Regions from separate parts of the Paracoccus seriniphilus genome, predicted to be linked through region 4. Evidence: riboswitches for the same ligand, from Rfam matches in the RefSeq annotation. Region 4 holds a riboswitch; each other region holds the start of a gene.
What was found. Region 4 has a riboswitch for thiamine pyrophosphate ahead of thiD (bifunctional hydroxymethylpyrimidine kinase/phosphomethylpyrimidine kinase). Riboswitches for the same ligand answer to the same signal wherever they lie in the genome.
Positions count from the first base shown of each region.

Region 1 (4,002 bases), 560 kb from region 4:
TCGCATTTTCAACCCCGTCCAGACGCGCGGAAAGGGCCGTCATCTCGTGGTAATGGGTGGCAAACAGGGCGCGACAACGATTGGCGGCGTGCAGATGCTCCATCACCGCCCAGGCAATGGACAGGCCATCCCAGGTCGCCGTGCCGCGCCCGATTTCATCCAGAATCACCAGAGCATGATCATCGGCCTGATTCAGGATCGCCGCGGTTTCCACCATCTCGACCATGAAGGTCGACCGCCCCCGTGCCAGATCATCGGCGGCCCCCACGCGGCTGAACAGCTGGCTGACCAGACCGATATGCGCGCGCCGGGCCGGCACGAAAGAGCCCGCCTGCGCCAGCACCGCGATCAGGGCGTTCTGGCGCAGGAAGGTCGATTTACCCGCCATGTTCGGACCGGTCAGCAGCCAGATTGCAGGTGTTTCCCCGCTGGTCAGGTCGCAGTCATTGGCCACGAAGCTTTCCGATTTGCGCTTCAGCGCACGTTCGACAACAGGGTGACGGCCACCCTCGATCTGAAAGGCACGGCTGTCATCCATCTGCGGACGCGTCCAGCCCTCACCTGCGGCAATATCGGCAAAGGCGGCTGTCAGGTCGATCTCGGCCAGCGCCCGCGCCGCTGTCCCGATCGGACCCGCCTGCGCCAGCACCGCCGAACGCAGCCGGGCGAATATCTCTCGCTCGGTCTCCAGTGCGCGGTCACGGGCATTGAGGATGCGTGTTTCCAGCTCGGACAGTTCCACGGTGGTAAAGCGGATCTGATTGGCCGTGGTCTGGCGATGGATGAAGGTCTCATTCAAGGGCGGCGCCAGCATCTTTTCAGCATGGGTGGCGGTCGTCTCGATGAAATAGCCCAGCACGTTGTTATGCTTGATCTTGAGGCTGCTGACCCCCGAGAGTTCCGCATATTGCGCCTGCATTCCCGCAATCACCGCGCGACCTTCGTCGCGCAGACGCCGGGTCTCGTCCAGATCCTCGTCAAAGCCCGGCGCAACGAAGCCGCCGTCGCGGGCCAGCAACGGCGGTTCGGCGACCAAGGCATCATCCAGAAGATCGATCAGTTCGTCATGGCCGGTCAGATCGGCGGCGGCCTCGCGCAGGATCTGCGCGGAATCCGGTGCCACCGTTTCGGCAATCAGCGCCCCCTGCGTCAGACCAGCGCGGATCGCAGCCAGATCACGCGGGCCGCCGCGCTCCAGCGCCAGACGTGACAGCGCACGGTCCATATCGGGCACGCGGCCAAGGGCCTCGCGCAGATCAGTGGCCAGCCGCCGATCCTCGACCAGTTGCGCCACGGCGTCCTGCCGGGCCTGTATCAGCGCCAGATCCCGCGACGGCGCACTGATGCGCCGCTCCAGCAAGCGTCCACCTGCTGCCGTCACCGTGCGGTCAATCGCCGTCAGCAGCGAACCTTCGCGGCCACCGGACAGGGCCTGCGTCAGCTCCAGATTGCGCCGGGTTGCCGCATCGATCTGCATCGCCCCTCCCGCGGATTCGCGGACCGGTGGGCGCATCAGCGGCAGTTTGCCCTTTTGAGTCATATCCAGGTAGTCGACGATCGCACCCATTGCCGACAGTTCGGCGCGTTCAAAGCTGCCAAAGCCGTCCAATGTTTCCACGCCGTAAAGCGCACAAAGCCTGCGCGCGCCGGCGGTGCTGTCAAAGGCGCCTGCAGGCAGATCGGTCAGTTGCGCGTCGGATTCGGCCGCCAGATCTTCCAGCCCCGATCCCTCGAGCGCCAGCAATTCGCGCGGTGCCAGCCGCGCCAGTTCCGGCGCAAGGCGCGACAGGGGACAGGGCATGACCTGAAATGCGCCGGTCGAAATGTCCACCCATGCCAGCGCTCCTTCCTCGCGGATCTGCGCGAAGGCTGCCAGAAAGTTGTGACGCCGCGCCTCCAGCAGGGTTTCCTCGGTCAGCGTGCCCGGCGTCACCAACCGCACGACATCGCGCGCCACGACCGATTTCGAGCCGCGCTTGCGGGCCTCGGCCGGGTCTTCCATCTGTTCCGCAATGGCAACGCGAAAGCCCTTGCGGATCAGGGTCAGCAGGTAACCTTCGGCCGCATGGACCGGCACGCCGCACATCGGGATCGGCTGTCCGCCATGCGTGCCTCTCTTGGTCAGGGCGATGTCCAGCGCGGCGGCGGCCTGCACTGCGTCATCAAAGAACATCTCGTAGAAATCGCCCATACGATAGAACAGAAGCGCGCCGGGGTTCGCCTCGCGGATCGCAAGATATTGCGCCATCATCGGGGTGGGCTGATCGCTCATGGGGGTCCTTCATCTGCGGTTAGAGGCGGTTCTAGCTGTCTGCGCCCGGCTTGAAAACCGCGCTTTCACCTTGCAGCATTCATCCGCCGCACTATGTTCATCGCATACCTCGGGGGGCCCGGCACCGGGCTGAGACGCGATTCGCGGACCCGTTGAACCTGATCCGGTTAGCGCCGGCGGAGGGAAGGTTTCGCTGTCCTTTCTTTCGCAATCAGAACCTGAAAGGAGGCCCGGCGATGTTGAAACCGACTGTCCTGACCCTTGCCCTGCTGACCGCCACGTCAGCAGCCGCGCAGGAAAAGCCCGTTCTGACCGTCTATGCCGGCGATTACATCGCCAGCGAATGGGGTCCCGGCCCGCAAATCGAGGAAGGTTTCGAATCCTTCTGCGAATGCGATCTGAAATTCGTCACTGGCGACATCCTGCCCCGCATCCTGATGGAGGGCGAGAAGACCGAGGCCGATATCGTCTTTGGCCTGAACACCGACGTCACCGCCCGCGCGCGTGCCTCGGGGCTGTTTGCGCCGCATGGTCAGGATGTGTCGAATCTGTCTCTGCCCGTCGCATGGCAGGATGACATCTTTCTGCCCTATAACTGGGGTGAAACCGCCTTCATTTATGACGACACGCGTCTTGAAAACCCGCCCGCAAGCTTCGAAGAGCTGCTGGCAGCGCCTGACGACCTGAAGATCGTCCTGCAGGACCCACGTTCCTCGATTTCAGGGCTGGCACTGCTGCTGTGGGTCAAGGCCATCTATGGTGACGACGCCGCGCAGGCCTGGGAAAGGCTGGCGCCCAAGGTGCTGACCGTGACCAAGGGCTGGTCGGAAAGCTATGGCATGTTCACCGAGGGCGAGGCCGATATGGTTCTGTCCTACACGACATCGCCCGCCTATCATATTGCCGCCGAAGACGATCAAAGCAAACATGCCGCGATCTTTCCCGAAGGGCATTACTTCATGGCCGAACTGGCCGCGCAGCTTGCCTCGACCGATCAGCCGGAACTGGCTCAGAGCTTCATGGACTGGATCCTGACGCCCGATTTCCAGAAAACCATTCCGCTGGCCAACTGGTCCCTGCCCGCCAAGCTGGATCAGGACGCATGGCCCGAGGTGATGCGCAACCTTCCGCGCCCCGAAAAGACCCTTTTCTATAGCGAAGACGAGGCAGAAGAGCTGCGCAAACCGGCGCTGGATGAATGGCTGCAGGCATTTTCGCGGTAAGGCGCGATGCCGGGGGAATCGCGGTCGCTTCGGGGCTGGCCGCGCTGATCCTGGGCACGCTGGCCGCAGTTGCATGGCAGGCCAGGGGTCTGTCGGCACTGCAGATATGGGATTGGCGCGCCGTCTGGTTCACGATCTGGCAGGCAGCCCTGTCGGCGGCGCTGTCCGCCATTCTGGCGGTGCCGGTGGCCCGTGCGCTGGCTCGGCGGCGCTTTCCGGGACGCAGGGCCCTTGTCACCCTGCTGGGGGCCCCTTTCATCCTGCCCGTGATCGTGGCGATCATGGGGCTGATCGCCGTATTCGGCAGGACTGGCGCAATCAACGAGACGCTGCGTGCCATCGGCCTGGGCGAATTTTCTGTCTATGGCTGGCAAGGGGTGATCCTGGCCCATGTCTTCTTCAATCTGCCCCTGTCGGTTCGCCTGATTCTGCAGGGCTGGCAGAGCATTCCGGTCGAACGTTTCCGCCTGGCGGAAAGCCTTGGCTTTGCGCCCGCCGACATGAGCC
Region 1 covers NZ_CP067129.1:2,733,758-2,737,759, forward strand. Annotated here, with positions in the region: gene mutS (DNA mismatch repair protein MutS) at 1-2,272, opposite strand, end outside; TPP riboswitch at 2,373-2,474, shown strand; gene JHW44_RS13390 (thiamine ABC transporter substrate-binding protein) at 2,509-3,495, shown strand; gene JHW44_RS13395 (ABC transporter permease family protein) at 3,471-4,002, shown strand, end outside.
Region 1: it holds a riboswitch for thiamine pyrophosphate, as region 4 does, so the genes downstream of both, JHW44_RS13390 (thiamine ABC transporter substrate-binding protein) here and thiD (bifunctional hydroxymethylpyrimidine kinase/phosphomethylpyrimidine kinase) in region 4, are expected to answer to the same signal.

Region 2 (4,002 bases), on a different replicon from region 4:
GGGTGGCTTTGCACAACCAAGCGTCGAGGATTTGCGCGATGCCGCCGGGGTCAGCCTGCGCACGCTGTACAAATACACCCCCTCGCGCAGCGACATGGTCTATGCCGCGCTGGAGTATCGGCACCGGCGCTATCTGGCGCATGTCCTTGATGATCTGCCTCGGGATCCGCGCCGGGCCGTGCTGGACCTGATGGATCGGGTCGGCGGTTGGATGATCGCCGAGGCCTCGCACGGCTGCCTGTTTCACGCCGCCGTTGCTGCCGCCCCCGGCGACGCAAGATTGCGCGACCTGCTGGAGCGCCACAAATCCGAGGTCGCTGCGCGTGCCGCAGCCGCAACCGGGCTGGAAGGTCGGGAAGTGGCCCTGTTGCTGATCGTGGAAGGTCTGACCCAGACCTGGCCTCTGCATCGGGAAAAGGCCGTCAGCAGTGCGAAGCTGTTGGCGCAGGGCTTGCTTGGCTCATAGATCGCAACCACGGGGAAACCCGCTTGCCTGCAGAGCGGCAAGGCCGCACCTTGCAAAACGGCCACAGCCGCCATCGGGCAGATCGGCCACGACTGGAACCGGACGCAATTCAGAGTCTTGATCAGGAATGTTATACATCCATATCGGCACCCAGAAGACCGGATCATCCTCCATTCAGCACGTTCTGAATATGAATGCGCCGTTTCTGGAAAAGCACTCGCTGCGCTATCTGCATGCGGGCCGCCAGAAGCCGGCTGACATGCGCATCCACCACAATCCGGTGGCGGCCATGCTGCTGTCGGGGGATGGCGCGCGTTTCGGCCGCGAACTGCACAGGGAACTGGCACGATCCCGGTGTCGCGATGCCATCCTCAGCGGCGAATTGCTCTCTCAGCCCGGCGTGGCGACACGCCTGCATGACATCCTGCCCGAACCCTTGCAGGATCAAACCAGGATCGTGGTCTATCTCAGACGCCCCGATCTTTACGTCGAGAGCCTGTTCAAACAGCGGGTCAAGGCCGATGCCACAACATCCACGGCCCGACAATTTCTGCGTCAGCATCACGCCAGGCTGCTGCACAGCCAGATCATCGACGAATATGCGGACAGTTTCGGAGAGCAGAGCATCATCCTGCGCCCCTATGACCCTTGTCACCTGCTGAATGGCAATGCTGTTGATGACTTTCTCAATGTCCTTGGCATCACCGAAACCGCCGATCTGATCACGCCGGCCGAGCCCGCCAATACTTCCTTTTCGCTGGCCTTCAGCCAGATGTCCGGGCTGGCCGTCCGACAACTGCAGCTGACCGCTCCGGCGATCACGAGCGCGGCCCAGAAACTGGCGCCGGCAGGAATTTCCAGATCGCGCGATGTCTATCATCTGGACAGACGCCGCTGGATCGTGTCGCAGCACGCCGATCAGATCGAAGCCCTGCGACGCCGGTTCCGACCCGATCTGGAGGCGCTGTTCGATCTGTCCGATCTGAGCGAAGGTGCCAAGGATCCCTTTCCGACCGAGAAAGAGCAGATCAAGTTGATGCGCGACGCCAGCGCCGCAATATTCAGGATATTGCCCTATCTGCAGGAAGAGCGGAAACCGCCATCGCTGCGCCGCGCAATCTCGCAATATTTGCCGGGATCGCCATTTCGGCACGGCTTCGCGTTTCGACGCCGCCCGGACGCTTGACAGCAGCATGCCATTGCCCGATGTTGCGCGCCATAAACGGGGGTGCTCACAGCGGGGCTGAGATGCGCATTGCAGCGCGAACCCTTCACAGCTGATCCGGGTAATGCCGGCGGAGCGAGGATCGCATGTTCATTGGCGCACAAGTGTCTCTTTATCCGATGACCTCGGATTTCGTTCAGGTCATCATGTCCGGGCTGAAGGCCCTGGACCCCTATCGTGACGATCTGCGCATCGAGACTGATGACATGTCCACGCTGATGGTCGGCGCGCCCGGTCCGCTGATTGATGCGATCCGCGACCTGTTCGCGACGACGGCACGCAATCCTGCCCATTCGACCATGCATGTCACCCTGTCGCGCGGCTGCCCCGGTGAACCCGATGATCCATCCTGCCGTTGCGACATTCTGGCCATAGCCCAGAATACACCGCTGGCGCAGCGACAGCTTCAGGCACAAGAGGCCGTGGCTGAAGCCCCGGATATGGGCGTGCAGATCGATGTGCAGTTTTCCCTGTATGTGCTGGGCCAGGATCGGCATATGGACGAAATCTACGGCTGCATCGAGTTCCTGAAATCCTCGGGCACCTTCCTGCGTTCCAAGAACTTCTGCACCCGCCTGCGCGGCGATGCCGGCGCGGTCTTCGAAACGCTGCGGCAGGCATTCCTGCGCTTTGGTCCAGCCGAGGGACATGTGACCATCGATCTGACCGCCTCGGCCAACAGCCCCAGCAAAGATTGAGGCTGCAGCGCAAGGAAAGCCTCATGCTGACCCGCGTCCTGCCGACCTTGATCCTTGCCGTCCTGCTGCTGGCGGGATGGGAGGTCTATTGCCACATGGCGGATGTCTCGCCGCTGATCCTGCCGCCGCCTTCCGGGGTATTCCGGGCGCTGATGCAGAACCGCGCCGAGATCGGCATGCATGCCGGTGTGACGCTGGCGGTGGCGACGCTGGGTTTTTCGCTGTCGGTGGGCTTTGCCTTTGTCACCTCGGTGCTGCTGCATTTCAATGGCTGGGCCGAACGAGGGCTGATGCCGCTGTTCGTGGCCAGCCAGACCGTGCCGCTGGTCGCGCTGGCGCCGCTGATGATCCTGTGGTTCGGCTTTGGCCTGCTGCCCAAGGTCCTGCTGGTGATCCTTGTCACTTTCTTTCCGATGCTGCTCAGCCTGTTGTCGGGCTATCGTCAAACCCCGCCTGCTTTCCGTGAATTGCTGGGGTCTATGGGCGCGGGCCGCTGGAGCGTATTTCGCCGCGCCACGCTTCCCTCGGCGCGTGCGGCATTTCTGGCGGGCCTGCGGATTTCGGCCACCTATGCGATCGTCGCGACGATCTTTGCCGAATATGCCGGGGCACGGCGCGGGCTGGGCATCTATATCCTGTCGGCCAAGAACAATTTCCGGGCCGATCTGGTGTTGGCCGCAGTGGTCGTATCGGCCTGCCTGACCCTGACCCTGCTGGGCGTGCTGCGGCTGATAGACCGGCTGACCGCCAAGGGGCCAGAGGCCCGCAGCCATGCTTGAGATCCGCAAGCTGTCGATCCGCACCAGAGAACGCGAATTGCTGTCAGAGCTGTCGCTTTCGCTGGCCGACGGGACCATGACCGCGCTGATCGGCCCCTCGGGCTGCGGCAAGACCTCGGTGCTGAAATGGCTGGCCGGCATCCTGCCCGATGCCATGCAGGAAAGTGGACAGTTGCTTCTGGATGGCGTCCCCGTGACACGCCCGCATCCGGCCCTGTGCTATCAACCGCAAAGCGATGCGCTGTTTCCATGGCTGACCATCATCCAGAATGCGGCCATCGGGCTGGAAATTGCCGGACTTTCGCGCGATCATGCCCGCCAGCAAGTGGCCCCGCTTTTTGCAACCTTCGGTCTGGAAGGCTGCGAGCAGATGTTCCCCGCTCAGTTGTCCGGCGGAATGCGCCAACGCGCAGCCTTCCTGCGCACCGTCGTTCAGGAAGGCCGCTTCATCCTGCTGGACGAGCCGTTCTCGGCGCTGGACGCCGTGACCCGCCTGCGCATGCAGGACTGGCTGCTGCAAAGATTGCACGAACGCCCGCGCGGAGTTCTGCTGGTCACGCATGATCTGCATGAGGCCGCGACGCTGGCAGACCGGATCATCGTCATGTCATCCGGTCCCGGCCGCATCATTGCCGATATCCCGGTAACCACCCCGCGCGACCAACGCGACGAAGCAACGCTTGCGCCCCTGCGTGACCGATTGAAATCCCTGCTGCTGAAGGAGACCACGACTTGATCCGCCCTCTTATATTTGCCGCGACCCTGATCGCGCCCCTGTCGGCCCTGGCCGAAACGCCGGTGACCATCGCGTTGGACTGGACGCTGAACACCAAT
Region 2 covers NZ_CP067132.1:134,223-138,224, forward strand. Annotated here, with positions in the region: gene JHW44_RS19080 (TetR/AcrR family transcriptional regulator) at 1-466, shown strand, start outside; gene JHW44_RS19085 (hypothetical protein) at 594-1,652, shown strand; TPP riboswitch at 1,681-1,787, shown strand; gene JHW44_RS19090 (YkoF family thiamine/hydroxymethylpyrimidine-binding protein) at 1,778-2,389, shown strand; gene JHW44_RS19095 (ABC transporter permease) at 2,413-3,168, shown strand; gene JHW44_RS19100 (ABC transporter ATP-binding protein) at 3,161-3,904, shown strand; gene JHW44_RS19105 (ABC transporter substrate-binding protein) at 3,901-4,002, shown strand, end outside.
Region 2: it holds a riboswitch for thiamine pyrophosphate, as region 4 does, so the genes downstream of both, JHW44_RS19090 (YkoF family thiamine/hydroxymethylpyrimidine-binding protein) here and thiD (bifunctional hydroxymethylpyrimidine kinase/phosphomethylpyrimidine kinase) in region 4, are expected to answer to the same signal.

Region 3 (4,002 bases), 1.0 Mb from region 4:
TCGCCCAAGGCGAAGCGTGTCGAAGCCCGCTTCCCCGATCCCTCGGCCAACCCCTATCTGTGCTTTGCGGCACTGCTGATGGCCGGTCTTGACGGCATCAAGAACAAGATCGATCCGGGTGCTGCTTCGGACAAGGATCTTTACGATCTGCCGCCCGAAGAACTGGCCGAAATCCCGACCGTCTGCGGTTCGCTGCGCGAAGCCCTGGAAGAGCTGGAAAAAGACATGGACTTCCTGCTGGCGGGCGACGTGTTCACGCGCGACCAACTGGAGGGCTACATGGCCCTGAAATGGGAAGAAGTGTATGAATACGAACATACGCCCCATCCGGTCGAATATCAGCTGTACTACTCCTGCTGATCGCCGTTTCGAAGACAGTGGAAAGGGGCGCCGTTAGGTGCCCCTTTTCATTTCGGTTCCTTCACGCTGGCGTGCGGGACCATCACGAAAACGTATGGGGTGAAATATAATCCCGGGTTCCTGCGTATCGCCTGTCAGAGCCAACACGGTTCACGTCATCAGATACAAGGAGCCAATATCATGACCTTCAAGAGTTTTTCCGCTATCCTGACCGCCGTTGCCGTTCTGGGTGCTGCCCTTCCCGCCAATGCGGCCCGCCAGGCGCATGAACGCCCCGATTTCCCGGTCAGGGCCAAGGCCGAGATTACCCGTCAGGTTGCCGCTAAATCGGTCCTGATCGGCAAGGAGCTGGTGCGTCGCGACATTGACGGTGATCGGCTGATTACCGTGACCGTTTTCCCGTCCAGCGGGCTGATCGACCCTTCCAGCCGTGGTGACCGTTGACACATGACGGCATTTGCCGACGTGGAAACGAAGGGACGAAGAAACCGATCCCGTCACGAAAGACGCGCGAAAGCACTGCCTTCGCGCGTCTTTTCACATGTGTTCAGTGGCGGATCAGGCGGCTGGCTGTCCGGCCTGAATTGGAATGTCGTTCATTGCATGACGGTTGATCAGCTGCTTTTGCCGCGCACCCTTGGGAATGATACGGGCCGGTTGTGGCGCGTGCACGCGCGATTTCAGTTCCGGAAAGATCGAGAACAGCTCTTGGCGCGCCTCGAACTCCAGCGCGTGCAGGGCGGCGGGGCCGGTAAACAGGCTTTCCGTGGCACAGCCTTCGGCAATCAGGATCTCATGATCGTCGAACAGAAGGTGGACATAGGTAACGCTTTCGACCGCATCATCGATATAGACGCCGGGCAGGGGGCACAGGCGCACGGCAGAGATCAGAACCTCGTCCTGCCCGAACATCCGTTGGGCCACCTTGGAACGCACAAGCATGCGATGCTGACGCGACACGACCAGATCGCGATGGGGCAATCCCTCGCCCAGGGCACCGGCCGTGATCCGCACCGGGAAAAGCTTGTGATTGGATTTCAGTTCATCGCGATCGATCGTGCGGCGCGCAATCCAGCGGATCGTCTTGACGGTCTCATACCCGTTGGTTGTGGTCATCACCTGATCGCCGACCTTCAGGTCATCAATGAGAACGGCAGAGCCATCCGCCCCGGTCATCTGCGTTCCAAGCGTGAAACATACGGGCCCCAGATCGTCGCGAGAGACACCACCCTGGCCAAGGACAAATGTCGTGCTGACAAGTGTCGCATCCGTCAGGATCGAGCCGTCGGTAGGCGTGAAATAGGCAGTGCCATCCGCCATTCCAAAGGTGATTCCCGTGATGGTCTGTTCGCTGCCATCAGCCAGACGAACTGTCACCGTATCGCCGGGGAAACTGTTCGAGATCGGCTCACCATTGAGTTCGTCACCCGAGCTGCCGAGGATTTCATCATCGTCATTTTCGTCGGTAAGCGTGACGAGGCTGACGGTCAGGACCGTTCCTTCAGGCGGAGGCGCGTATGGATCAAGCGTCCAGACTTGCTCGTTGAAACTCGTCGGCATCGGGTAAAATCTCACTATCTGAAAAATATATTGAATAAACTTTACGACAGTCCGGGCCTGAATGGAAACGTTCTTTGGGATAGGTTCGCTGCGTGCTTTCCGGAGTGATCGATTCTTCGACAATGGTTGACAATAGCCGGCAGTTCGGAAATCTTGCGCCCTGTCAGGGGAGTCCCGCCGAAGGGACTGAGAGGCTGATTGGCAGGGCAACCTGCGGTGACGCGACCCTTTGAACCTGACCCAGTTGAGACTGGCGTAGGAAGACCGAGGGACGAATCGCGTTCCTTGGGCCGTTGCGGCCGATCATGGCCGTTACCGGTCGCTTTCTGCCTCATACATCATCTCGGGTCTTTTCGAGTTGTGCTTGAGGAGACGCGCATGAACGATCAAAGACCTATCCCGCAGATCACCACCGGCCCCTTGCCGGCCTCCCGCAAGGTCTGGCACGCAGGCGAGCTTCATCCCGACATTCGCGTGCCCATGCGTGAGATCGACCTGCATGTTTCGGCCATGGAGCCGCCGGTCACCGTCTATGACAGTTCCGGTCCCTATTCCGATCCCGAGGCGCAGATCGACATCAACAGGGGGCTGCCGCGCCTGCGCGAAAGCTGGATCATGGCGCGCGGTGATGTCGAACGCTACGAGGGGCGGCAGGTCAAGCCCGAGGACAATGGCTTTGTTTCGGGCGACCGGCTGACGCCTGAATTCCCGGTTCGCAATCAGCCATTGCGCGCCAGGAAGGGCAAGGCGGTCAGCCAGATGGCCTATGCCCGCGCCGGTATCGTGACGCCGGAAATGGAGTTCGTCGCAATCCGAGAAAATCTGGGCCGGCGTGCCGCCAAGGAGAAACTGGTGCGCGACGGACATGACTGGGGTGCATCCATTCCCGACCATGTGACGCCGGAATTCGTCCGTCAGGAAGTGGCCAGCGGGCGCGCGATCATTCCCGCCAATATCAACCACCCCGAAATCGAACCCATGGCGATCGGCCGCAATTTCCTGGTCAAGATCAACGCCAATATCGGCAATTCGGCGGTGACCTCCTCGATGGAAGAGGAAGTCGAAAAGATGGTCTGGGCCACGCGTTGGGGGGCCGATACCGTCATGGATCTGTCCACCGGGCGCAATATCCACAACATCCGCGACTGGATCATCCGCAACAGCCCGGTGCCGATCGGCACGGTGCCACTGTATCAGGCGCTGGAAAAGGTCGGCGGCGTGGCCGAGGATCTGTCCTGGGAGGTGTTCCGCGACACGCTGATCGAACAGGCCGAGCAGGGCGTGGATTATTTCACCATCCACGCTGGCGTGCGCCTGCCTTTCATCCATCTGACCGCCGAACGCGTGACCGGCATCGTCAGCCGTGGCGGTTCGATCATGGCGAAATGGTGCCTGCATCATCACCGCGAGAGCTTCCTTTACGAGCATTTCGACGAAATCTGCGACATCATGCGCGCCTATGATGTCAGCTTCAGCCTGGGTGACGGGTTGCGGCCTGGCTCGATTGCCGACGCCAATGACGCTGCCCAATTCGCCGAGCTGGAAACCCTTGGAGAGCTGACGCAGATCGCCTGGGCCAAGGATTGCCAGGTGATGATCGAAGGTCCGGGTCATGTGCCGATGCACAAGATCAAGGAGAACATGGACAAGCAGCTGACCCATTGCGGCGAGGCGCCTTTCTATACGCTTGGGCCGCTGACCACCGATATCGCGCCGGGCTATGACCATATCACCAGTGCCATCGGTGCGGCGATGATCGGTTGGTTCGGCACCGCGATGCTGTGCTATGTCACCCCCAAGGAACATCTGGGCCTGCCTGACCGCGACGACGTGAAAACCGGTGTGATCACCTATAAGATCGCCGCCCATGCGGCCGATCTGGCCAAGGGTCATCCGGCGGCGAAACTGCGCGATGACGCCCTGTCACGGGCCCGTTTCGAGTTCCGTTGGGAAGACCAGTTCAACCTGTCGCTCGACCCGGAAACGGCGCGCTCGTTCCACGATCAGACCCTGCCCAAGGAGGCGCACAAGGTGGCGCATTTCTGTTCCATGTGCGGCCCGAAGTTCTGCTCGATGAAGATC
Region 3 covers NZ_CP067129.1:1,150,265-1,154,266, forward strand. Annotated here, with positions in the region: gene glnA (type I glutamate--ammonia ligase) at 1-360, shown strand, start outside; gene JHW44_RS05690 (hypothetical protein) at 541-804, shown strand; gene JHW44_RS05695 (Hint domain-containing protein) at 919-1,920, opposite strand; TPP riboswitch at 2,076-2,199, shown strand; gene thiC (phosphomethylpyrimidine synthase ThiC) at 2,299-4,002, shown strand, end outside.
Region 3: it holds a riboswitch for thiamine pyrophosphate, as region 4 does, so the genes downstream of both, thiC (phosphomethylpyrimidine synthase ThiC) here and thiD (bifunctional hydroxymethylpyrimidine kinase/phosphomethylpyrimidine kinase) in region 4, are expected to answer to the same signal.

Region 4 (4,002 bases):
GGGTCCAGGCTGTAGGCCGTGTTCAGCAGTTCCACGACCGAGCGCAGCGTCGCCGGGCCGCGATTCTCGCTTTCCAGCTGAGTCGCGCCCAGCATGTAGACGCCATCGCCGCGCGGCACGATGTAAATCGGGTGGCGCGGATGCAGCAATCTGACGGGGCGCGATATCTGGACCTCGGGCGCGCGCAACACCGCCATTTCCCCGCGCACGCCGCGCAGGTCGGTCAGGCGGTCCCCGGCGGCCAGCCCACGACAGTCAATGATCTGCCCGCGCGGTGCATCCGCCTGAACGGGCACCCCTTGGCTGGCCAGACTGCGGGTCAGGATGTCCAGCGCGTCACGCGGGCAGATATGTGATTCAGCCGAGAAATGCAGCGCGCGGGAAAAGCGCGGGGCAAGGGCGGGTTCGGCCCGACCCAACTCGTCGCGATCCAGCCAGCGATGGTTTTCGGTGCGCCGCGCAAAGCGGTCCAGCTCGGCCCGGTCGCGCCCCGGTGCCAGCACCAGTGATCCGCGGCGGGTGACGGGAACGCCTGCCGCCTGCCACCAGCCCTCGGCCTCGCGGCCCAGCCGGACGACGGGTTCCTCGGCGGTTTCGCCTTCGCAATCGGGGGCCAGCATGCCGCCGGCCCACCATGAACAGGCATGCTGTCCCGCCGGACCGGCGGGATCGACCAGTTGCACGGCGGCGCCGCGCCGGGTCAGTTCGGTTGCCACACAGAGGCCCGCGACCCCTGCGCCCAGAACGGTGAAAAGATTTTTCATGCCCAGACCTCGTGGAAATGATGCACCGGGCCATGGCCCTTGCCGATCTGCAGCCCGTCGGCCTGCGCAATTGCACGATGCAGCCAGTGATGGGCGTCATGCACGGCCTCGCCAAGCGATGCGCCCTTGCTCAGGCCCGCAGCGATCGCAGAAGACAGCGAACAGCCCGTGCCATGGGTGTTGGATGTGGCCAGCCGGGGCGAGGTGAAATGCTGCGGCGGTTCATCGCTGATCAGCCAGTCGGTACAATCCGCATCTGGGGAATGTCCGCCCTTCATCAGAACCGCACGCGCCCCCAGCCGCTTCAGCGCGGCACCCTGTTCGCAGATCTGGTTGGCCGATCTGGCCGATGGCTGGTCCAGCAGTTGCGCGGCCTCGGGCAGATTGGGGGTCAACAGGGTGGCGCGGGGCAGCAACTGGCCGATCAGCGCGCAGATGGCGTCGGATTCCAGCAACCTGTCGCCCGATTTTGCGACCATGACCGGGTCCAGCACCACGGGGCCGTCGAAATCGCGCAGTTCGGTCGCCACGGTCTGCACGATCCGGGCCGACCCCAGCATGCCGATTTTGACCGCATCCGCGCCAATGTCATCCAGAACCGAGCGAATCTGCCGGGCAACCATCTCGGGTGAGACCGCCTGCGCCGCCTGCACGCCCTGGGTGTTCTGGGCGGTGATGGCCGTGATCGCGGTCGCCGCATAGACCCCCAGTGCCGAAGCTGTCTTGATATCGGCCTGAATCCCGGCGCCTCCGCCGCTGTCGGATCCCGCGATGATCAGTAACCTTGCCGAGCCCTTCATGCCGTCCTCCGTTTTCGGGATGCGGCATGGGACAAAGAGATGTGGCGCGATCTGGGGCCACTCTGTCTCCGTTCCCTACGCCGGCATTGCCCGGATCAGGTTCGATGGGTTGGCACGCGGCCTCTCAGCCCCGACAAGCAGGGCACCCCAACGGAATGGCGCGACGATAGGACAGGGCGATGCGCCTGGCAAGAGCCTCAGCGCTGCAGAATCAGCAGATCGCTTTCAAAGCTGACGCGGGCGAATGTCCGCAGATAGGACATGCCCAGCAAGGAGCCGTCGAGATCACCATCGATGACCCAGGCCCGGACATTGCGGTCGAGGATATCGCCGATGGCCAGCTCGTCGATGGTCACGGGCGCGGTCTTGACCTGACCGTTGGCGGTCATGGCGGTGCCGATATAGGCCAGATCTCCGGTGTCGATACCGATGCGTCGCGCGTCTTCCGGGCCAAGGGCGATGGATGAGGCACCGGTATCGACGATGAATCGGACCGGGACGCCATTCAGCTGCGCGGTCAGGTGAAAATGCCCGTCCCGCGAGGCGGGGATCTCGATGCGCCCGCCACTGGTGACCATCTGTCGCTGACCGGACAGGCCGCCATTCATCCACAGTTCCGAGGCAAAGAACGCGCCGGCAAAGATCACGACCCACAGGCCCAACTGCCGCAACGCCTTGCTGCCGCGACCAGACAGTTCGAACAGCACTGCGCCGCCGATCACCACCAGAAGCACGATGTAATAGGCCAGCCGCATGCCGTCATCGGTCGCCATCAGAACAGCCCCGATCCCTTCAATCCGTCAAAGACGAACTGGACGGAAAGCGCGGCCAGCAACATGCCCAGCAGACGGGTGACGACCATGACACCGGTGCGCCCCAGAACCCGTGCCAGCGGGGTGGACAGGTGAAACAGCACCATCGCGATCAGCAGCACTGCCAGCATCACCAGATTGATCAGCAACAGATGCAGCCAGCCGCTGTCCTGTCCGCCCAGCAGAATCATCGTGGCCAATGCGCCCGGTCCGGCCAGCAGCGGCATGGCCAGCGGAAAGACCGAAGGGTCCTGCGCCTCGGGATCGGCGCTGCCCTGACCCTCGCGACGTTCGGTGCGCCTTTCGAACAGCATGTCGAGGGCGGTCAGGAACAGCAGCATGCCGCCTGCGACACGAAAGGCCGAGATCGAAATGCCGACGGCAGACAGGATCGCTTCGCCCGCAACACCGAACAGCATCAGAAGCACGGCGGCAATGACCACGGCGCGAAAGCCGATATGGCGGCGCTGCGCGGCATTCATTCCGGGGGTCAGCGCAATGAAGATCGGGGTCAGCCCGATCGGGTCGATGACCACGAACAGCGTGACGAATGCGGTGATGTAAAGCGACAGGTCCATGCCACCTTATCGCCCGCGTCGGATGCTCTGCCAAGCGCAGGAACCGAAAATAGAATGCGCCCGAACTCAATCGTGACCGATTCGGGCTTTGCAATCCTGCCTGCAAGGCCCTAAATCTGACCCGCGGGCGGAGGATCCGTCCGACAAGGGAGTTTCGTATGCTGAACAATATCGGCCTTCCCGGCCTTCTTCTGATCGCGGTTGTCGTGCTGGTCCTGTTCGGACGTGGCAAGATTTCGTCCCTCATGGGAGAAGTGGGCAAGGGTATCACGGCCTTCAAGAAAGGCGTCAAGGACGGCTCGGAAGAGATCGAAAAAGCCGTCGAGGACACCACGGATACGCCCGGTGAACAGGCGCGCGACGTGACGCCGAACAACACCGACCGCAGCTGATTCGGACGGGGCGCGGCACATCATGTTCGATATCGGCTGGACCGAGCTTTTGGTGATTGGCGTTGTGGCGCTGATCGTGGTCGGTCCCAAGGATCTGCCGCATCTGTTCCATTCGCTGGGGCGCTTTACCGCCAAGGCGCGGGGAATGGCGCGCGAATTCACCTCGGCGATGGAAGATGCCGCCAAGGGTTCTGGGCTGGATGAGGCCGCGGGCAGCTTGCGCGACATGAAATCGCTGACTTCGAAAAAGGCATTGGGGCTGGACGCGCTGGATCGCGCCGCAGAGCGTTTCGAGAAATGGGATCCCAAGGTTCCCGGCCCGAAAGAGACGGCCAAGCCGGATCCGGGCCTCGGGACCGGACCCTCCGGGGCCAAGGCTCCGGAAGAGGGCAAGACTGGCGCTTCTGCGCCAGCACCGGCTGCCCCTGCCACATCCGAAGCGACCCAGCCTGCGGGGGCGCGGCAGCTTCATGCCGTGCGGCGCAGTGACATGAAAGACGACTGACGTGACGGCAAAAACCGAACAGGACGATGATCTGGACGACAGCTCGGCCCCGCTGATCGAGCATCTGGCCGAACTGCGCACGCGCATCATCTGGTCGATGATCGCCTTCATGGTGGCAATGGTCCTGTGCTATACGGTCTGGAACCCGATC
Region 4 covers NZ_CP067129.1:2,175,357-2,179,358, reverse strand. Annotated here, with positions in the region: gene JHW44_RS10660 (FAD-dependent oxidoreductase) at 1-764, opposite strand, end outside; gene thiD (bifunctional hydroxymethylpyrimidine kinase/phosphomethylpyrimidine kinase) at 761-1,564, opposite strand; TPP riboswitch at 1,620-1,724, opposite strand; gene JHW44_RS10650 (retropepsin-like aspartic protease family protein) at 1,762-2,337, opposite strand; gene JHW44_RS10645 (MarC family protein) at 2,337-2,954, opposite strand; gene JHW44_RS10640 (twin-arginine translocase TatA/TatE family subunit) at 3,113-3,346, shown strand; gene tatB (Sec-independent protein translocase protein TatB) at 3,369-3,851, shown strand; gene tatC (twin-arginine translocase subunit TatC) at 3,853-4,002, shown strand, end outside.